3 regions of the Bradyrhizobium septentrionale genome follow, and region 2 is predicted to be linked to each of the others. Evidence: riboswitches for the same ligand, from Rfam matches in the RefSeq annotation. Region 2 holds a riboswitch; each other region holds the start of a gene.
What was found. A riboswitch is a leader RNA that binds a small molecule or an ion and turns the genes downstream of it on or off. The one in region 2 is predicted to bind ZMP and ZTP.

Region 1: linked by a shared signal. The riboswitch ahead of folB (dihydroneopterin aldolase) and the one ahead of HAP48_RS10135 (serine hydroxymethyltransferase) in region 2 are both predicted to bind ZMP and ZTP.
Region 3: linked by a shared signal. The riboswitch ahead of HAP48_RS43495 (bifunctional 5,10-methylenetetrahydrofolate dehydrogenase/5,10-methenyltetrahydrofolate cyclohydrolase) and the one ahead of HAP48_RS10135 (serine hydroxymethyltransferase) in region 2 are both predicted to bind ZMP and ZTP.

The regions. Positions count from the first base shown of each region.
Region 1 covers NZ_CP088285.1:6,331,397-6,338,212, forward strand. Annotated here, with positions in the region: gene fdhF (formate dehydrogenase subunit alpha) at 1-192, opposite strand, end outside; gene HAP48_RS31815 (formate dehydrogenase beta subunit) at 206-1,774, opposite strand; gene HAP48_RS31820 (formate dehydrogenase subunit gamma) at 1,771-2,247, opposite strand; gene HAP48_RS31825 (LysR family transcriptional regulator) at 2,494-3,390, shown strand; gene folB (dihydroneopterin aldolase) at 3,439-3,846, opposite strand; ZMP/ZTP riboswitch at 3,882-3,962, opposite strand; gene HAP48_RS31835 (PAS domain-containing sensor histidine kinase) at 4,070-6,391, opposite strand; gene HAP48_RS31840 (cation-efflux pump) at 6,585-6,816, opposite strand, start outside.
Region 2 covers NZ_CP088285.1:1,727,540-1,734,355, forward strand. Annotated here, with positions in the region: gene HAP48_RS10115 (enoyl-CoA hydratase/isomerase family protein) at 1-79, opposite strand, end outside; gene HAP48_RS10120 (amidohydrolase family protein) at 104-916, opposite strand; gene HAP48_RS10125 (helix-turn-helix domain-containing protein) at 989-1,867, opposite strand; gene HAP48_RS10130 (hypothetical protein) at 1,957-2,121, shown strand; ZMP/ZTP riboswitch at 2,189-2,273, shown strand; gene HAP48_RS10135 (serine hydroxymethyltransferase) at 2,308-3,588, shown strand; gene HAP48_RS10140 (outer membrane protein assembly factor BamB family protein) at 3,608-5,440, opposite strand; gene HAP48_RS10145 (hypothetical protein) at 5,672-6,816, opposite strand, start outside.
Region 3 covers NZ_CP088285.1:8,629,764-8,636,579, forward strand. Annotated here, with positions in the region: gene HAP48_RS43485 (PadR family transcriptional regulator) at 1-92, opposite strand, end outside; gene HAP48_RS43490 (MaoC/PaaZ C-terminal domain-containing protein) at 299-751, opposite strand; gene HAP48_RS43495 (bifunctional 5,10-methylenetetrahydrofolate dehydrogenase/5,10-methenyltetrahydrofolate cyclohydrolase) at 1,853-2,716, opposite strand; ZMP/ZTP riboswitch at 2,732-2,811, opposite strand; gene HAP48_RS43500 (hypothetical protein) at 3,027-3,431, shown strand; gene HAP48_RS43505 (hypothetical protein) at 3,548-4,075, opposite strand; gene HAP48_RS43510 (hypothetical protein) at 4,289-4,912, opposite strand; gene HAP48_RS43515 (VOC family protein) at 5,180-5,563, shown strand; gene HAP48_RS43520 (hypothetical protein) at 5,674-6,111, opposite strand; gene HAP48_RS43525 (GrlR family regulatory protein) at 6,349-6,699, shown strand.

The DNA of each region.
Region 1 (6,816 bases), 4.6 Mb from region 2:
CCGGCAGGAGCCGAACGCGTCCACCATGTCGGTCGCGCAGAGCTTTGGAATCTGGGTGCCGGCTTCCATCGCCGCGCGCATGATCGAGGTGCCCTCAGGCACCGTGACCTGATTGCCGTCGATGGTCAGCGTGACCATCGTCTCGGATTTGGATTTTGGCGTACCGAAATCGGTTTCCTGGATCAGCGACATCGTGATCTCCTTGCTATTCCGCGGCCTGCAGCCGGGCCGGTGCGGGACCTAAATCTCCGCCAAAATTTTCCCGGAAGTGTTTCAATGCGCTCAGCACGGGGTAGGGCGTGAAGCCGCCGAGTGCGCAGAGCGAGCCGAATTTCATGGTGTTGCAGAGGTCTTCGACCACCGCGAGGTTCTCTGCGACGCGGTCGCCGTTGATGATCTTGTTGATGGTCTCGACGCCGCGCGTCGAGCCGATCCGGCACGGCGTGCACTTGCCGCAGGATTCGACCGCGCAAAATTCCATGGCGAAGCGCGCCTGCTTCGCCATGTCGACACTGTCGTCGAACACCACGATGCCGCCATGGCCGATCAGGCCGTCGCGCGCCGCAAATGCCTCATAGTCGAACGGCGTGTCGAACAGCGCGCGGGGGAAGTAGGCGCCGAGCGGACCGCCGACCTGCACCGCGCGCACCTCGCGTCCGGTGAATGTGCCGCCGCCGATCTCGTCGACGAGCTCGCCGAGCGTGACGCCGAACGCGGTCTCGAACAGCCCGCCATATCTGATGTTGCCGGCGAGCTGGATCGGCATCGTGCCGCGCGAGCGGCCCATGCCGAAATCGGCGTAAGCCTTGGCGCCGTTGTCGAGGATGAAGGGGATCGCCGCGAACGACAGCACGTTGTTGATCACGCTCGGGCGGCCGAACAGGCCCTTGTGCGCGGGCAGCGGCGGCTTCGCCCGCACGATGCCGCGGCGGCCCTCGAGGCTTTCCAGGAGCGAGGTCTCCTCGCCACAGACATAGGCGCCTGCGCCGACCCGCACCTCGAGATCGAACTCATGCGCCGAGCCGCCGATTCGCTTGCCGAGCAAGCCGGCGCGCCGGGCGGCTGCGATCGCCGCGTTCATCGCCGCGACCGCATGCGGATATTCCGAGCGGATGTAGATGTAGCCCTTGGTGGCGCCGACCGTTATGCCCGCGATCGTCATGCCCTCGATCACGACGAAGGGGTCGCCTTCCATGATCATGCGGTCGGCGAAGGTGCCGCTGTCGCCTTCGTCGGCGTTGCAGACGATGTATTTGCGGTCGGCGCTGGCCTGCGCCACCGTCTTCCATTTGATGCCGGTGGGGAAGCCGGCGCCGCCGCGGCCGCGCAAGCCTGAGGTGGTGACGTCGGCCAGGATCTGGTCGGAGGTCAGCGTCAGCGCCCGCTCCAGGCCCTTGTAGCCGCCATGGGCGCGGTAGTCGTCGACCGAGCGCGGATCGACCACGCCGCAGCGCACGAAGGTCAGGCGGGTCTGGCGCTTCAGCCAGGGGATCTCGTCTGTGACACCGAGCCGCAGGGCATGCTGGCCGTTGCCGGCCATCGCATCGAGCAGGGCAGGGACGTCAGACGTGGTCACGGGGCCGAACGCGACGCGGCCCTGGGCGGTCGCAAGCTCGACCATCGGCTCCAGCCAGCACAGCCCGCGCGAGCCGGTCCTGACGATCTCGACCGCGGCGCCACGCGCGGTGGCAGCCTGCTCGAAGGCGAGCGCGACATCGTCGGCGCCGACGGCGACGGCCGCTGCATCGCGGGGGATGTAGATCCGCATCGTCATCGCTGTGCCTCCGCGACCAGCGCGTCGATTCGTGCCTCATCGAGCCGGCCGACCACGCGGCCATCCAGCATCGCCGACGGCGCGGTGGCGCACAGCCCGAGGCAGTAGATCGGCTCCAGCGTCACGCGTTCATCGGCCGTGGTATGTCCCAGCGAAACGCCGAGCTTGGCCTCCGCACGCGCCGCCAACGCATCGCCGCCGGCAGCCTGGCAGGCCTCGGCGCGGCACAGCTTGAGGACGTGGCGTCCGGCCGGTTGCTTGCGGAAGTCGTGGTAGAAGGTGAACACGCCGTGCACCTCGGCGCGGGACAGGTTGAGCGCCTCGGCGACCATCGGGATCGCCGGCTCCGGCACGTAGCCGAACGCCTCCTGCAGCGCATGCAGGATCACCAGCGTGGCGCCTTCAAGCCCGGCATGTTCGGCGATGATGTCAGCGCCGCGCGCCGCGTCCCAGGGTTCGTATCGCACCGTCATTCGCGCATCTCACGATCCAGTTTTTTGCTTTGCACATCTGCATTGGAATCCTTCGAAACATCAATAAAGCTGTCTCATGCGGCGATTGCGAAACGCGATTAATAGCGTTGCGCAATCGGACCATTTAGGATCGCAATAATGGTCTGGAATCACGCACTTCCGTCGCGTATTGGGATTGGGGATCGCGCCGCGGTCGTGGTACGTGTGACAGTGTTGGGACACCGTTTTTCCGATGGGGTTTGATCCTTGATCGACAAGCTGGAACTTCTGTTGGCGCTGGCCAAGGAGCGGCATTTTGGCCGGGCCGCGGAGGCCTGCGGCGTCACTCAGCCGACCATGTCGACCAGCCTCAAGCAGCTCGAGGAGATCCTCGGCGTGATGCTGGTGCAGCGCGGCTCCCGCTTCCAGGGCTTCACGCCGGAAGGGGAGCGGACGCTCGACTGGGCCCGGCGCATCGTCGGCGATACGCGGGCGATGAAGCAGGAGATCAACAGCCTCAAGGACAAGCTGTCGGGCGAGATCCGGATCGCGGCGATCCCGACCGTGCTCGGCATGGTGGCCGCGCTCACCACGCCGTTCCGGGCGCGTCATCCCGATGTGCGCTTCCGCATCCAGTCCTGCACGTCGGCCGACGTGCTCGGCCTCTTGGAAAATCTCGAGGTCGACGCCGGGCTGACCTATATCGAGAACGAGCCGATCGGCAAGGTCCGCACCATCCCGCTCTACAACGAGAGCTACCGGCTGCTGACGGCGCCCGACGCGATGTTCGGCGACCGCAAACAGGTGACGTGGAAGGAAGTCGGCACCGTGCCGCTCTGCCTGCTGACGCCCGACATGCAGAACCGCCGCATCATCGACCGTGCGCTGACCTCGGTCGGCGCGGAGGCGACGCCGACGCTGACCTCGAATTCGCTGCTGGTGCTGTACACCCATGTGAAGACCGGCCGCTGGGCCAGCGTGATGCCGGCCAAGCTCGCCGAGACGCTCGGTCTTGCCGATGCCGTGCGCAGCATTCCGATCGTCGATCCGGTCGTGGACTACAGCATCGGCATGGTGATCCCGCAGCGCGATCCGATGACGCCGCTGATCGCGGCCCTGGTGCAGGTTGCGCGTGAGGTCGCGCCGACGCTGGAGCCGTCGTAGCGTCGCGCGGCCGTCGAACCTCGCTCCCGCAGGCCGGGAGGTCCGTCATCAGGCGGTGACCATGCGCGTGTTGTCAGGTTCGATTTCCAGATCGACCCGGCCGAGGCTGATCTGGATGCCGACGCGCTCGATGGTGTGGGCAATTGGCGGGCTCGATTTCGCCACGGCGACCGTCGCGGTTTCCATCAGCGCGAAGCGCCGCAGCAGGCCGGCCGCGATGGTCTCGCCGAGCGCTTCAAGGGTCTGGAATTTGCGCGAGGACGCGATGCGCACGGCTTCGTCCACCACGGCGTCATATCTGACGGAGCAATCCAGATCATCGCTGCGATGGGTCCGTACCTCGCGCAGCGTTGCCGAAATATCGAACGTGAATCTCTGGCCGAGCGACCGTTCCTCCTCGAACAGGCCGTGATAGCCATATGTTGTGAGGCCGGTGATCGTGATCGACGTGCGCATGGGCAGCTCCTGCAGGAAGCGATTGATCGGGATGTCCCGATTGCCCAGGCGAACGGCAGGTTGCTCCGCGCTTCCCGATGGTGCTCCATCCAAGGTCGCCAGTCGCGCGAGAGGGTAGCTGAATAGCAGCTTTCGACCGCGCCAACAATCGCGATCCGCGAAGCTCCGTCATGCATTGGCGGCATCGTTTGCGCTGCAGCCGCCCACGCCGCCGGGATTTGCCTTACGCCGCCTCCGGCAGCTTGCTCTGCAGGGTGCGCGGATCGCGCGGCAGCGTGATGCGGACGACGGTGCCGACGCCGAGCCTGGAGCGCAGCCGCATCGAGCCGCCATGCAGATTGGTGAGCGAGCGCGCGATCGCAAGCCCGAGGCCCGAGCCCTGGTAGCTCTTGGTGAGCTGGCTCTCGACCTGCTCGAACGGCTTGCCGAGCCGGCGCAGCGATTCCGGCGCGATGCCGATGCCGCTGTCGGCGATCAGCAGCACGATCGAGTCGTCCAGCATCTGGCCGCGCACCAGCACGCGGCCGTGGTCCGGCGTGAACTTCACCGCGTTGGAGAGCAGGTTGACGATGATCTGCTTGACGGCGCGGCGGTCGGCGACAACCGAGATCGTACTTTCGATCTCCGATTCCAGCGACAATCCCTTGTGCTCGGCGCGACCGGAGACCACCCGCAGGGATTCCGCGAGGATGCCGGAGAGGTCGAGCGGCTCCATGTCGAACTTCATGCGGCCGGCTTCGATCCTCGACATGTCGAGGATGTCGTTGATGACCTCGAGCAGGTATTTCCCCGATGTCAGGATGTCGTGGCAGTATTCCTGGTACTTGTCCGAGCCGAGCGTGCCGAACAGTCCGCTGCCCATGATCTCGGAGAAGCCGATGATGGCGTTGAGCGGCGTGCGCAACTCGTGGCTCATATTGGCGAGGAATTTCGACTTCGCGGCGTTGGCGTCCTCGGCGCGGGTCTTTTCCTGCGAATATTTCTCGGCAAGGTCGGCGAGCTCGACCGCCTGCCGCTCCAGCTCGGATTGCGAGCGCTGCAGGTCGATCACGGTGGCGCGCAGGCGCAGATCGTTGTCGACCAGCTTCTGCTCGTGCGCCTTGATGCGGGTGATGTCGGTGCCGACCGAGACGTAGCCGCCGTCCTTGGTGCGGCGTTCGCTGATGTGCAGCCAGCTGCCGTCGTCGAGCTGCGCTTCGAAGGTGCGCGCGCCGGGCGCCGGCACGCCGCTCTCGTGCAGGCGGGTACGCACCTCGGGCATGCTGCCGACCTCGATCACGGTCTCGTAGGAGGTGCCGGGGCTGACGGCCGAGTCCGGCAACTTGTGCAGCCGCTGGAAGTGCGAGTTGCAGAGCACGAGGCGGTCCTCGGCGTCCCAGAGCACGAAGGCCTCCGGAATGGTCTCGATCGCGTCGCGCAGCCGGAGGTCGGCTTCGACCGACTTTTCCGCGAGGCTCTTCTGCTCGGTGACGTCGATGGCGATGCCGATCAGATGCAGGCCGCCGCCGGCCGCAGCGTAGCTGAGCTCGCAGCGCACGCGCAGCCAGATCCAGTGGCCGCCGACATGCCGCATGCGGAAGCTCTGGTCGATGTGATCGATCTTGCCGGCGATCAGCTGGTCGGCGATCTCGAACAGGTTGATGTCGTCGGAATTCACCAGCGTGTTGACCTCGCCGAAGGTGAGGAGGTCGTTGCGGCTGTCGAGCCCGAGCAGGGTGAACATCGACTGCGACCAGAAGATCCTGCCGCGCGACAGGTCCCAGTCCCACAATCCGCAGCGGCCGCGATTGAGCGCGGTGTCGATCCGGCCGCGCACGGCGTCGTTGATCAGATCGCCCTCGCGGGCGCGGGTCGATTGCCAGTGGAAGGCGAAGCCGAGGATCAGCACCACGAAGCTCGTGGTCGCCGACAACGTTATCGAGAGCGCTGCGTCCGATCCCCAGATCGGCTCGTTCATCTCCTGGATGACGACGACCTGGCCGGGCAGCGACTTGACAAGCTGCGAGATCGCCAGCGCGCCGGTGCCGCCCGGCAACGTCATGTCGTTCACCGTCCCCTGCTGGCCCGGCGCGATCATCAGCTGCGCGGTGGAGACGATGTCGAGGATGCGGTCGTTCTCGCCCGCGCTATCGATCGGCACCCGCGCCAGCACGCGGTGATCGGCGCCGGTGATGATGACATGGCGGCCGTAAGCGATGCCCCAGGACGGAATCAGGTCCGGCAGCAGCTCCTGCATCCGCTCGATGTTGACGAGCCGCTCGCGACGGACCGAGGTCAGGCGATCGAGACGTTCGGCGAGGATGTCGGACAGCGCAGCGAGGTCGCGCTTCATCGCGCCGCGCTTCTGCCGGGTCTGGTCGATCACCTGGACAAAGGCGCCGAGGCAGATCGTGATGAGGAAGGCGATGATGAGAGTGGGCACAGCGCGGCGCAGTGCAGGCTCGGCCGTCAGGAGCCTGTGATAGGCCGGTTTTGCGATCGATTGCGCCAATCCCTTGATCGAATCGGATTGGACGCACGCATTCGCTGCATGCGCGCGCGCCATGCCTTAGACCCCCGCTCTAAGCTGATTTTTTACCCGGTTCGGATGCTCCCCACGAGGCATCCGAATCATGATGATTTGAATCCAGATTTCGCAGGCTGTCGAGAGTCAACGATTCGTTAATGCGAAATAATTCTTGTCCAAATCAGAATCAGTGCGCGCAAAGTGAGTCCGAAACAGGAACGGCTCCGTAGAATTACGCGCGCGTTGGTTCTGCGTGACTGATCACACGCTTCACGGTGGGGAACGCGCGGCGCAGTTTGCGTTCGATTGCGTCGACGCTTTCGTGCACCTTGATCACACTCATCGAGGGCGCGGCGCGGCAATGAAAATTGACGATCTCGCCGGCGTCGGTGTTGCGGACCCGCACATTGTGGATGTCATGGATCGCGCCACCGGAGGCAAAGCCGGTCAACGCGGCCTTGATG
Region 2 (6,816 bases):
GATTCTGCGCATTGACCTTGTTGGTGTTCATTGTCACTACGGCAACGTGCGGGTGCTTGCGTTCAATGATCCAGGGCATCGGTCATCCTATGGTTGCGAAAGATCAGGCAAGCTTGAACAGACGCCACGCGTTGTCGGTCAAGAATGCCGAACGGGCGTCGACGCCGAGTTGGAGGTCGTCGAGACCGGCGAGGCACTCACCTGCGGGCCAGAAGGGATGGTTGGATCCGAAGAGAACCCGATGCCTTTTGTTGCCGCGCATATACCCGACGAGATCGGACGGGTAGCGGCTGACCTTGTAGGCCGATGTGTCGATGAAGACGTTCGGGTACTTCATGACCAGCGATAACATCTCGCCGAGCCACGGGACGCCGATATGGCCGCCGAGAATGCGAAGCTCGGGAAATTCGAGCGCGACACGATCGAGATAGGGAATGGGACGCCCCGGTTCGGATTCGCGCAGAGGCCCCGCGTGTCCGACCTGCGTGCAGAACGGGATATCGAGTTCGCAGCACTCCGCGAACAGAGGATAGTACCGGCGATCGTCCGGCGGCAGCCCCCACACCCAGGGCAGAATACGTAGTCCCTTAAAGCCGTCTCTCTTCACGCGCAGCCTCAACTCTCGTACCGCGTCCATCGGGCGGAAGAGATCGACCGAAGCGATTCCAACGAAGCGGTCAGGGTGAGCCTGGCAGTGTTGGGCGACCTCGTCGTTACTGATCATCGGCCCGCCCGGACCGTGCCAGCCACAGAGCATGCCCATAGAAACGCCTGCACGATCCATCTCGGCAAGCGTGTCTCCGATAGGGGGCGCCGTTTCCGACCATTTGCCGGGTCTCCACCGACGCAACGACTCGAACATCGGATCCCCGATCCAAGCGGGATTCGGATGCTGCATCCAGGCGTCGATGATCATTCTGAGCTGCCCGCGTCTGACGATGGATCGAGGCGACGGCCCGCGACCTGCCAGCGTGAAGGGCGAACCTGCTCAACCGGATTCGGTCGTGGTCCCGAGTGGCCACACCGCCATCACTAGACGCGAGGATCGTTCGGCGTCTTGAAGAAATCGGACAGCCTGCGCACGGGGCCTGCCCCACGCCTGCCGGAACGCCCCGGGCGTGACACCGGCGTGTCGCCGAAACTCTCTGGTGAGGTGGGCCTGATCGGAAAATCCGAGATCAGATGCAATCCCCGACAGACCATCGCCTCCCGCCGCGATTTCGTAGACCGAGCGACGGAACCGCTGCACGGCAAGAAAACGCTTGGGCGGGCAACCGGTCGACGTTCGCACTCGCCTCTGCAGCGTCCGGACCGATTTACCGATATGGCCCGCCAGGTCGCTCACCCGGCCATGCGGCGCATCCAGCGGGTCGCACCCCAGGATCGAGGGGGGCCTCGCCTTCCGCGCGAGCGCGAGTAACATCAGATCCACGCTGTCGAGGATGTCAAAGCACGATGGACTGTCCCGGACGATTCGCGCCAGCGCATCGCGACACGCGACGATCGTCGGATTGTGGACGCTCGGCGTTCCCGGGCAATTCGGTTTCAACTTGACGCCGACGATCCAACCGAAGAACGCCCTTCCTTTTCTTCTGCAATTGAGGCTCGGCTCGTTGAAGACCACTTTGCCGGCCGAATCGCCTTCCCGGAATACGAAGGCAAGCTCCTTGAGCGGGGAAGCGAACGATATCCGGCTTTCCGTCAGCCGGCCCCGGTCTTTCAGGATATAGATCGAGTCCACAAAGGCGGCCTGATCGTCGCGCGGTGCGAATTCAGCGTAGAACGAGGGATGGGCGAAGACGCTGTCTTCGCCTTTGTCCGTTTTGATCGGACCAACGGTCATCAGTTTTCGACGCTTGATCAGCAATTGCTTGGTTCGCTGTTGAATGCACTTACGACTGATCTATCATACACCTCCGTAGCGGCAATTTAAACGCAAAGCCGCCGGTGTAGAAGGTGGCCCATTGGTTCGCGATGATCGGCTCTTCTGACAAGCAGCTGCTCGCCGGCACCGTGCGGGTGAACACCTTGCGCGCCTTCAGCTATATGATGCCGTTCGGCGGCATGATGCCTGCCGGCGTCGGCCGCGAAAGTGGCATCGCCCTTATTCGCGGTCATTGAACTGGTCGTTGCGAAAGGTCCGCCGGTCGGCTAAGTTATGCTCTACGAAGAGTCTCCGTGCTCATTCGTCCTTTCGCGCGACTGGCGAGCCAACGTGGAATTGACCACGGTGAAGCGCAAAGGGTACGACGCCGATCGCCTGGGCAACCCATCTGCTGGAAAAACAGCGTGTTGAGGAGCCCGAGCATGCCGTCGTTTCGCAACGAACTGTCCATCAACGATCAAGAGATCGCCGCCGCCCTTGCGGGCGAAGAGCGCCGTCAGCAGGACGGCGTCGAACTGATTCCGTCCGAGAATTACACCTACCCGGAGGTGCTCGAACTGCTCGGATCGGTCTTCACCAATGAATATTCGGAAGGATATCCGGGACGCCGATACTACGGCGGCCAGCAGTATACGGACAACATCGAGAACCTCGCGCGGCAGCGGGCCTGCTCGCTGTTTCGTGCCGGGCACGCCAACGTTCAGCCGCTTTCCGGGTCACCGATGAATCAGGCCGTTTATCTCGGCCTACTGAATCCCGGCGACACCATTCTCGCCATGGACCTGTCCCATGGCGGTCATCTCACCCATGGCGCGCCGGTGTCCCACATGGGGCGCCTGTTCAACTTCATTCGCTACAAGACGGCGCCGTCAAACGGCGGCGCGATCGATTTCGACGCATTGCGCGCGATGGCGCGTGAAGCGCGCCCGAAGATGGTGTTGTGCGGCTACAGCTCCTATCCGCGCGACCTGGACTATGCGGCGTTCAAGAGCATTGCCGACGAGGTCGGCGCGCTGACGATGGCTGACGTGAGCCATTATGGCGGACTGGTTGCCGCTGACGTCATGCGCAATCCGCTTGATGCCGGCTTCGACGTCATGACGACGACATCCCACAAGTCGCTGCGCGGCCCCCGCGGCGGGATCATCCTGTGCCGGAAGGAACATGCCGGCCGGATCGATGCTTCGGTCTTTCCCGGTTTGCAGGGCGGACCTCACATGAACGTCGTGGCGGGGATTGCCGTGACGCTCAGGAAGGCGGCGACGGCGGATTTCCAGGCCTACGCACGGCAGGTCTTGCGCAACGCGAAGGCGCTTGCCGGCGCGCTGATGGAGCGCGGGATGAAGCTGGTCACCGACGGGACCGACAATCACATGATGGTCGTCGATACGGCAGCATCCGTCGGACTGGACGGGCGAGCGGCCGAGGACGTGCTCGATGCCATCGCCATCACCACGAACAAGCAAGTCATTCCGGACGATCCGCGCCCGCCGCTGCGGCCGAGCGGCGTTCGCCTTGGGACACCGGCGGCGACCACGCGCGGCATGGGAGAAGCCGAAATGCATCGTATCGGCGGGTTCATCGCGGCGGCGCTGCAGGCGAATGGAGACGATACGGTCGTCGCGCGCCTCAGGTCAGAATGCACCGAGATGTGCCGGGCTTTTCCTGTTCCGGGCGTGGTGTCCGCCTCCGGACCGAACTGATCGGCGGCACACCGGCGCATCAGGGATTGCCGACCTCGAAGGCCAGCAGAACGTTGCCGGGCAATCCGCTCCACTGCGCGTAGCCGGAATTGACGTACAGCATGTGATCCACAACGATCGGACCCGGTCCGTCCATGGCACCGCCACGGGCCGAGACGCCATTCACCGTAGTGTAGTCGCGGGCGGTGTCGATCTCCCAAAGCAGCCGTGCGTCATCGGTCGCATAGGCGCGCAAGAAGCCGCTCACGCCGCCCGAGAACACGACGCCGGGAATCACGGTGATCGCGGCCGACAGCGCCGGGCTGCACTGGGGGCGGTCGCCGCAGGCCACCGGCGCCACCTGCATCGTGATCTTCCCGGTCGCGAGATCCAGCCCGAACAGGCCGCCGCCTTCGCTTGAGTTCAGACGCCTCGTGCCGTCCCTTAGAAACCGCACGTCCGAATTGGCGACATAGATACGGTCCTGGTCCGCAGCCGAGCCCCATTCGGTCCCGCCCAACGGGCCGCCCTGGCCGATCCGCGTCTGCCACAGGATCTTGCCCTCATTGTCGGGATCCAGCGCATGGACCACGCCGGATTTCTGGCCGATCGCCAGCACGCGTTGCCCGCTACGCAGGCTCACCAGGATGGGCGATTGTCCAAAATCATGATCGGGACCGCGGCTGTCAGGACAGTTCGACTGGTCGGTGCCGAAACACGCAACGACGAAGCTGTCCCTGGGCGTGGCCTGCTGATGCCAAAGCATCCGGCCGGTCGCCAGATCGAATGCGAGGACGGCATCGCTGGTATCGGTCGCCGGATCGGCATAGCTGTTCGACGTCGCGACATAGAGCGCCCCGCGTTGCACGTCGATCGTCGGCGCGGACCAGACCGACGCTCCGGCCGGACCGAACAGCTGGGTGCCGATGGCGTTCGTCTTGGTCGGATGCGGCGTTTCAGGAATGGTGTAGCTCTTCCAGATCTGCGCGCCGGTCTCGGCCTTCAACGCAACGACGCTGCCGCGAAACGTGCAGCATTGGTAGGTCGGCCGCGACCCCGTGGCCTCCTCGATCGACGAAACCCCGACATAGACGACGCCGGAATGGAAGACGGGCGCGCCGGTGATCCGGGCGGCCAGATGGTCGTCGACCCTGCTCTTCCAGATCAGCGCGCCGGTCGCAGCATTCACGGCGTAGACGTTGGCGAACACGTCGCCAAAGAAGATCGCGGGCTGGCCGTTGTCCAGCGGGGCAAAACTGATCGCGGTGCGGACCGCCGCCTCGGTCGGAAACACCCAGCGGGTGCATCCGCTTTTGGCGTCGAGGGCGTGGACCTTGCGGTCGCCGCCGCCGACGAACAGCAGGCCGCCGACGACGGTCGGCTGAGCGAAGGCGGTGGACGTGTTCGGGAATCCGAACGCCCATTTCAGACGTAACCGAGGGACTTCATCTGATGTGAGGCCAGCCGTTGCCGCCGGCTGAAACCGGCTGTTGTTGAGATCCGCGCCCCAACCGTTCCACCCTGGCCCATCGGTCGGCTGCGGAAAGCCGGCCTCGCTCGGGGCGCATTGGCCTGCGTTCCCGGTCGACGCATGCGACGCGGCCTTGCCGGTGACGAGCGAGGCGACCGCCGCGCGCTCGTCACCGGTCAGCCCCTGCGCGAAGGATGCCATCGCGCCCGTGGTGATCGCACCCAGAACCTCGTCGAACGATTTTGCCTGCAGCGCGGCGCGGCTCGGCACGCGACTATCCGCGTTGCCGCTGTCGTGGCACTGCGCGCAGCGTTGCGCGTAGAGCGCGGCGGCGCGTTGCTGCGCTGTCGCCGGAAGGCAAGACCAGATCAGGATGACGGCCGTCGCAGCAACCAGTTTCATCGTCGTTCACCAGCGTTGCTGTTGATGACAAGAACTGTTGCAGCCTAGCAGAACCCGGCTGGTTGCCAATCCCGCCCCGACGACACCAACAGATCCCGCGGTGCAAGCAGCCAAGGCGTGGATGCCCGGGAAAAGCCCGGGCATGACGGTTTGCGAGACGCGGGGGGTGACGCCGGCCGCGTCACCCGCCTTGCACACGGAGCCGGCACGGGCTCACGTCACGGCAGACGATCAGTGACCCGCCGCGATCCTGGTCGGACCGCAGACATCGTCCTGCGGGTCCTTGCCGTCGTCATTGGCGCGGCCATGGTCCTTCATCCGGCCATGATCACCATCGCAATTGACGGGAGCGAACGACACGCCGCGATAGACCATGCCGAAGGCCGGCGGCACGACGACATCGAAGGCCTCATTCGCCGGAAGCGCCGTCGCCGCCACCTTGTCCGTGATGGCGACCACCAGATTCGGATCGGCGCCGGGCTCGACCGAATTGCTCACCGTCGACGTCACGGCGAAGATCGTCGCGGTGCCGTTGCGGTTCACGCGGCCGGTGATGTTGCGCAGGCCGCCTGTTGCCGGGTCGGTCGGATATCCCTTCACATGATAGGCCGTGCCGAGGTTCAGCCCCTTCTGCAGCGTGTAAGCAAGGCTCCAGCTGCTGTTCGCATAGACCCATTTCTGAAGGCCCGCCGTCGGTGACGTTGCCGCGTCGGCCAGGTTGCCGTCGCCTTCCTGGGCGACATAAAGCGTCGTCGCATTGGCAAACCAGATGCCGAAGGGATAGAAGCCGTTCGCGCCGGAGTTCACCGCGGGATTGCTCGGGAAACCCGGAAGAATGCCGAACGTCGTCGCGGCGGCCGTATCCCGGGTCGGGAGCACTCCCGGCGCGCCGACCTGATAGACGGTGTTGATGCCGTTGCTTCCGCTGCCCTTGGTTACGTAGAGCGTGTTGTCAGAGATCGCGAGGCCGCGGAAATTGTCGTCTTTGCCGGACTTGTCCGCGGCAAAGCCGAGCTGGCCGACGGAGAAGCCGAACTGAAAGCCGTTCTTGCTGCCGGGCGTTCCCTGCTGCACGCCAACCACGGTGTCAGAACCATCGCTGCCCGGCGTCGCGAGTTGAACGCCGGTGTCATTGACGATCAGCACCGGCTGGGTGCCGCTGCCGTTTCCGGCATTGCCGACCGTGAAATACTGGTCGGCCTGGGTGCCATTGACCTTGTTGGCGCGGATCGCGCCGCGGCCATTGTCGCCGCTATAAACGTTGACCTTGGTCCGGTGCAGTGATCCGTCGAAGCCCAGCTCCGCGACCACGCGTGCATGCACGCTGGTGTCCGGATTGGTGGGATCGACATGGCTGGGCGAATTGGAGTTGGAGA
Region 3 (6,816 bases), 2.9 Mb from region 2:
TAGGCATAGCTTTCGCCACGGGCCAGCAGCGCCAGCACGCACATCTCGAGCGCTCCCTTCTTGAGCTGAACCTGGATCGTCGATTCCGCCATCGAACTCCTGCGGGTGTTGGGAGCTATATATAGCAAGGTACCATGTAATGCAAGGTACATGTCCCGACCCCGTCGCTTGTCCGTCATTGCGAGGAGCGGTAGCGACGAAGCAATCCATGCCTCCGCGGTGGAAGCATGGATTGCTTCGCTTCGCTCGCAATGACGCGTGGGAAGCAGTTACCCGAATTACCGTGGGCTCATCCCGGCTACGCCCGCTCCTTGGCGGCCGGCCGCATGTGAATCAAAGCATCGAGCACGACGACGAGGACGGGACGCTGCTCGTCGTTGACCAGCTCCGTCCTGAAGATCACGACGGCGTCGCGCCGCTCCGGCCTGATGGTGATCCTCTGGATCTGCGACTGGCCGGTCAGCGTGGCTCCCGGGCGGACCGGACTGGGCAAACGAATCTCCAGGCTCCGCCCGACGATCCCCGCCACCTTGCTCCAGATCGCCTCGACGACGAGGCGCTGATAGATCGCAATGGTGTTGAAGCCGCTTGCGATCAAGCCACCGAACGGACCCGCCGCAGCCGCAGTGGGATCGGTGTGGATCGGCACGGGGTCATACTTGCCGGCGAACGCAAGTATCTCGGCCTCGCCGATCGTGTAGCTGCCGAGCTGGAACGTCTGGCCTTCGGTGAGATCTTCCGCATACAGCATCGCGCGCCTCCGCTTTACGGCACCACGATACGGTACGGCGCAAACGCCACAAAGGGCCGCGCATGCCCCCGGGCGATTGCAGAGACTTCTCGCGCCCTCAGGGTACGATCCCCCGGGGGAATACATGTGTTTCTTGCGTGCGTTGCGGTCCTAGAGCTTGAACAGGTCGTACTGGAGGACATCTAGCAATTCAGTGCGGTGCGGGCTTCCCACCCTGCCAGACCCAAGCCTCGGCTGGTTTCCAGTAATGCACTCGACCGCAGTGCGGACACTCGACAGGAAGCGAGACGCTGGGCAGCGTCTCAAGAATGACAGTCTCCGTGTCCAAACCAGTCTGAATGGGCTTCCCCGTCTCTGGGCAATTGATCAAAATATCGGGCATAAGGGACCAATCTGTCACAAGACTTAAACATAGTTCTGCCGCGCAAGTTTCGATAAACTGATACCCAAGTGGGATTGGGGTCAGTGCGATGAAGAAAACAGACGTAACGTGCCCAATCTGCGGCGCGGGCTTCCGACGCTTGGAGCTTTGGTCCGAACCGGGCTCCAAGGGCGAGTATCATTGCCTAGCTTGCGACCATCTACTTGAAGCCTATGACGGCACCAATCTGATCGCTTATCGGCTTACGATCCAACCAATGCGACCGCGCGAGCGGGGCCACTCAGCCGCGTAACAGAGTGACCCCGCCTTGCCCGCGCTGGTGATCCAACCCGCAGGCTAAGCGACAATTCCACCAAAGCTGCGTTGCAGTTTCGTGACAGCGAGAAACGCATCCGGCATAACCCGATTGGGTGATGAACCTCTCGGCCGTTCATGCTGACTCCTAGTTGCCAAGGATTTTGCATTTCCTCCTTGGGGCTAGAGCCAGCGCCGACCGCAGGAATTTTAAGCGGGCGGCGTTGTGCTGTTGAGGACGCACTGCGCCCAACAAAAGTATCCTAAGTTAGCCTTGTGGCGTTTGCGCCATAGTACCGTGACGATAGACGATCGCTGCGGGCTTTCCATGACCTCCTACGTCATCGACTTCGCGCGAGACGCCCGGACGCGATCAGTTGCGCGAGCGGCATCGGCCGCTCGCCCAACGCAGCACACATGCCGCGCTATTGCAGCCGTGCCGCCCTCGCCTTGGCCGCCTTCACGGTGTTCTCCATCAGGCAGGCGATCGTCATCGGGCCGACGCCGCGCGGCACCGGCGTGATCGCGCCCGCGATTTGCACCGCCTCGTCGAAGGAGACATCGCCGCACACCGTGTAGCCGCCGTCGGGCTTCTTGACGCGCGTGGTGCCGACGTCGATGACGATGGCCTGCGGCTTGATCCAGTCGCCGCGCACCAGGCCGGCCTTCCCCACCGCACTGACCAGGATATCGGCCTGTCGGCAGATCCTGCTGATGCCGCGGGTGTGGATGTGGGTCTGCGTCACGGTCGCCTGCTCCTGGAGCAGCAACGCGGCCATCGGCTTGCCGACGATGTTGGAGCTGCCGATCACCACGGCATGCGCACCGGTGAGATCAGGCCGTATCGACTTGATCAGGCGGAGACAGCCGAGCGGCGTGCATGGCACCAGCGCATCGTCGCCGTGAAACAGCCGGCCTGCGTTGAGGGCATGCAGGCCGTCGACATCCTTGGCGGGATCGACCGCAGCCATCACGCGCAATGCGTCGACATGGGCCGGCAGCGGCAGCTGGACGAGGATGCCGTCGATATCGTCGCGCGCGTTGAGCGCCTCGATCCTGGCCAGCAGATCGGCCTCGCTGGCGTCATCAGGCAGGCGTTCGACCTCGCCGCGCAGGCCGAGCCGTTCGGCCATCCTGACCTTGCTCTGCACGTAGATCTGGCTCGCCGGGTCACAGCCAACCAGCACGACCGCCAGCCCCGGTGCGCGGGGCAGCCGGTCCAGTTCGCTTGCAACCTGATCGACGACAATTTGGGCATGTGCATGCCCGTCGAGAATATTCGCCGTCATGGGACCTCCGTTTCGAAGCGGTGCCCAGGCGCGCGGCGTTCAGTCTCTGCGCTCCCCGATGGTGGTCCATCCAAGCGCCAGTCGCGCAGATGGCGCGGTCATACCCGCCCGGCCTGGCAAAGGCAAATCACGACGCCGGGCGAGCCAACCGCCGACGAATTGCCCTGCTTTTTGCCGGTGGATCGATGCCGGGTGAGCAACGTCTGGGGGTAGGATTCAAGTAAAACTTGCGCTAAGCCTCGGCGCTTGCCGGGCTTTTCCGGTCCCGGCGGCTCCTTTCCGGTCATCACGCCATTTCGGACATTTCGACATGAGACAGATCATTCTCGCGCTGGCGCTCCTGTATCCGGCTGCCGCGCTTGCCCAAGGCACCACCCCACCTGCCGCGGCCGACAAGCCGGCAGCGGCCGCCCAGCCCATGATCGGCGACAAGCCGCTGGTCCAGGTCGGCAAGAAGCCGGCGGCCAAGAAGGGCGAGAAGCCGCCAGCGCCCGGCAAGCCGCAATCGGTCGCGCAGAAGCTCCAGGCCTGCGGCGACATCGACGACGCCACCAAGGAGCGGCTGCTCTGCTACGACGAGATCTTCAAGCCGCAGCCCAAGCCGAAGGCGGCGCCTGCCAAGGGCGTCAATGAATGCCGGTTCGTCAAGGAAGAGGACGAGCGGCTGACCTGTTACAACGGTTTTGCCGACAAGATTCCGCGCCTGCCGCGGTAGCCGCGTAGCGCGGCACCTGCGCAATCGGCGCCCGGCGACCGGCCTGATATCGCGGACATGAAAATGCCGCCGCGAGCATTCGCGGCGGCGTATCGAGTGGGCTACGGAGATCCCGCTTACCAGGTCCCGAAGCCGCCAAAGAAGCCCATGCGCGGCTGCTGCTGCGCGATGCGATAGGGCTGGTACATCCCGGGCTGCGCCAGCCGCATCGGCTGCTGGGGATGGGAGTGGACCCGCGCGACCTTGCGCTTTTTCGGTGCCTGCGGCTGGGCCTGCGCCGGCTGCTCAGCCGGCTTGGCTTCGGCCACGACCGGCCCCTTGCCCGCGTCAGCCTTCTCCGGCGGAATGAACTGGGCGAACGTATTGCGGACGCGGGACTGCGCCGACGCATCGCGGTCAGCCGGCGGGGCTGCAGCGGCCACGGCGTTCACCTGCGGCGGAACGATGGCCGGCACGCTGGTGTCGTACACCACCCGCTCCGGCAATTTCTGGGTCGACTTGATGCGCACTATGGTCTTGTCGACACCGGGCGACGACAGGCCCTGGCTGGTGACCACGGCCTCTTGCGGCACCACGAGGTTGACGACGAAGAGCAGCGCGAGCAGCACACCACCCATGTACAGGAAATAACGCGCCACAGGCATTTGGTAGCTCCCCCCGCGCTACGGGCGCGGTTCATCTTGGCGCGACGACATCAGTCATCGCGCAACGAACTCATCGTTTGCGCATGATCACCCGGACAGACGCCATCGCGCTCCCGGGTCGTTCTCTAACGGTCGGCTTATTAGTTAGTTCCTGCCTGGCCGTTACGGTTCACCCGCCAAGTCAATTCCCGGTCACTTTTTCGGGAATGGGGATTAAACGCGGCTGGCGGTCACGACAGAGCATTTCGCCTTGTTTGCGTTAACGTTGACGAACCCGATCAGCATCCGCGAGTAGGTCTTGCGGCTTTTCATGGCAATGGTGTCCGATATCAGCCGCTTGCGCTCGGTCAGGGGGCTGCCGTCGCGGCGGATGAAGGCGCAGGCGATCTCGATGTCCTTGACCGCGAAATCATTGGCGTTGCGCAGCGTCAGGGTCACCAGCGCCTTCGAGCCCAGCCCGCCGCGCCGCCATGATTGCGAGGCGATCCGCAGCTTCTCCAGCGGCGACCGTTCGGCGCCGGACTCGGACGGCTTCGCCGACTCAATCGCCGGCGGGGCGGTCGCCATGCCCACCGTGGCCGGCTCATCTGCCGACGTGGTTGGGGAGGCCTTTGCGGGCTGAGCGGGCTCGGCCTCGGTCGATGTATATTGCGCAGTGCGGGTGACGGCGGGCGAGATCGGCCACAGCTCCTGGTCCCCGGCATCGCTCGGCTCGGGGAGCATGAACCACGCGGCGATCCCGGCTATGGCAATAATCGACAGCAGCAGGCTGGCATAGAAGCCGCCCTGACCGAGACGTCCGGCGGCAGTTCTTTGAAACGACAAGCCGATCCGCATCGTGGTGCCCTCACCCCTGGACGCCCGATCGAGCCGCCGCACACCGAGGAAGCCACGCAGGCATCGCGCCAAGCGGCTTCCGGACGGCCGCAGGTCGAGCGGCCACGCGAAAAACAATCGCTGACGGCCGGAATGGTTTCATTCCGGGACGACAATCTTGCGACTGCGGTGACGGAGGGATGGCGTCACGGCCGGCCGCTCGCTACTTTCGCGCGCGAGAGCGCGTGCCGTGCCCCCCAGCGGCGCAAGAACAACAAGGAGATCGCAATGCCTGTCGTCACCTGGGACCACGTCCATCTGCGCAGCCCCGATCCAGAGGCCACCGCAACCTGGCTGCGCGACATTCTCGGCGGCGAGATCATCCGCGGCCCCGGCCGGATCGACGTTCAACTCGGCGGCGCCAAGGTGTTCATCGCGGAGGTGACGCAAGGCGACGGCGTCAATGCTGCGCCGGTGACGCCCTATCAGGGGCTCGATCATTTCGGACTGACGGTGAAGGACATCGACGCGGTCGCGGCCGAGATCAAGGCCAAGGGTGTCGAGTTCACCAAGGAGCCGACCACGATCCGCCCCGGCGTGCGGATCTGCTTCATCCGCGGCCCGCAGGGCATCTCGATCGAACTGCTCGAGCGCGACAAGAAGTACGTGTGAGCGACGACGCATCCCCGTCATCCTGAGGTGCGAGTTCAGCGGCGCAATTGCGCCGCAAGGCTCGCACCTCAGGATGACGCGGATCAGGGATCGCTCGTCACCCCTGACCGCTACGTCATGCTGCCCGGCATGAAGCAGCGGATCGTCACGCCCATGTAGCTCTTGATCGGCCAGACCATGGTGCGGCCCGCGCGGTTCGGCACGGTGACCACAGCCTCATCGGGAACATCGAACCACTGGCCGTCGAGACGCACGCGATAATGTCCGTCCTTGGACTCCCAATCGACATCGCTGACGGCGCTGCCGTCGGCATCCGAGCAGCACGGCCCCTTGCCGCTGCGCAGACTATCGAACCATTCCTTGAGCGGCGAATTGGCGTAGCGACCGTCGGGATCGCGCGCCTGCGCGATTTGCACGGCCACCACCGACACCAGCGTCACCAGTCCGAGCCTGAGTGACACCATCATGAGGCCCGCACGACGGGCCGAAGTTCCATTGGCACTGCGAGGGCGCGCCAAACGGCCGCCGGACTCAATCCAGTCTGTCATGTGTTCGCTCCAGCACTCACCGGCCAGTGCAACCAGAGCTATGCATTTCGCGGGCCACTTTGATTCGCGCGTACGGTCCGCTGTCATCGCGCCGTCACACTGCCTGGCAGGAACCGAGGGTTTACCCGAACGCGGGAGACCCGGGAATCAACCTGCCGCATTGCACGAGGTTGCTCGCTTTGGCATAAAAAACCAATCCGGATTGCTGCGGGCGCGGCAGCCGGTACATGGGACGTTATGAAGAACGGGCTCTACTCAATTCACGTCACCCTGCTGGACGGTCGCGTCGGCAAGGGCAGCGGCGTCATTCTCTTCCGCGACGGCCAGATTCTGGGCGGCGACGCCTATCTATATTACACCGGCAGCTACACGGTGAAAGGTGACGCCTTCAAGGGCGAAGTCCTTGTGCAACGCCACACCACGCCGCGCGACACCGACAACCCGCTGTTCGGCGGGCCCGCGCCCGTCGGCATCGGCGTCTCCGGCACCTTCACCGACACCCGCGGCACCATGAGCGGCACCGCGCTGGTCGGCAAGGCCAGCCTGATCTTCAGCGCGACGCTGCACAAGCTCGCGGATATCAATTAGCGATTCAGAGTGCTGACGATTCCGTCGCCGTCACCCTGAGGAGCGCGCTCTTGCGCGCGTCTCGAAGGGTGCGCGGCCCGGCTGGTGGCCGTCGATCCTTCGAGACGCCGCTTCGCG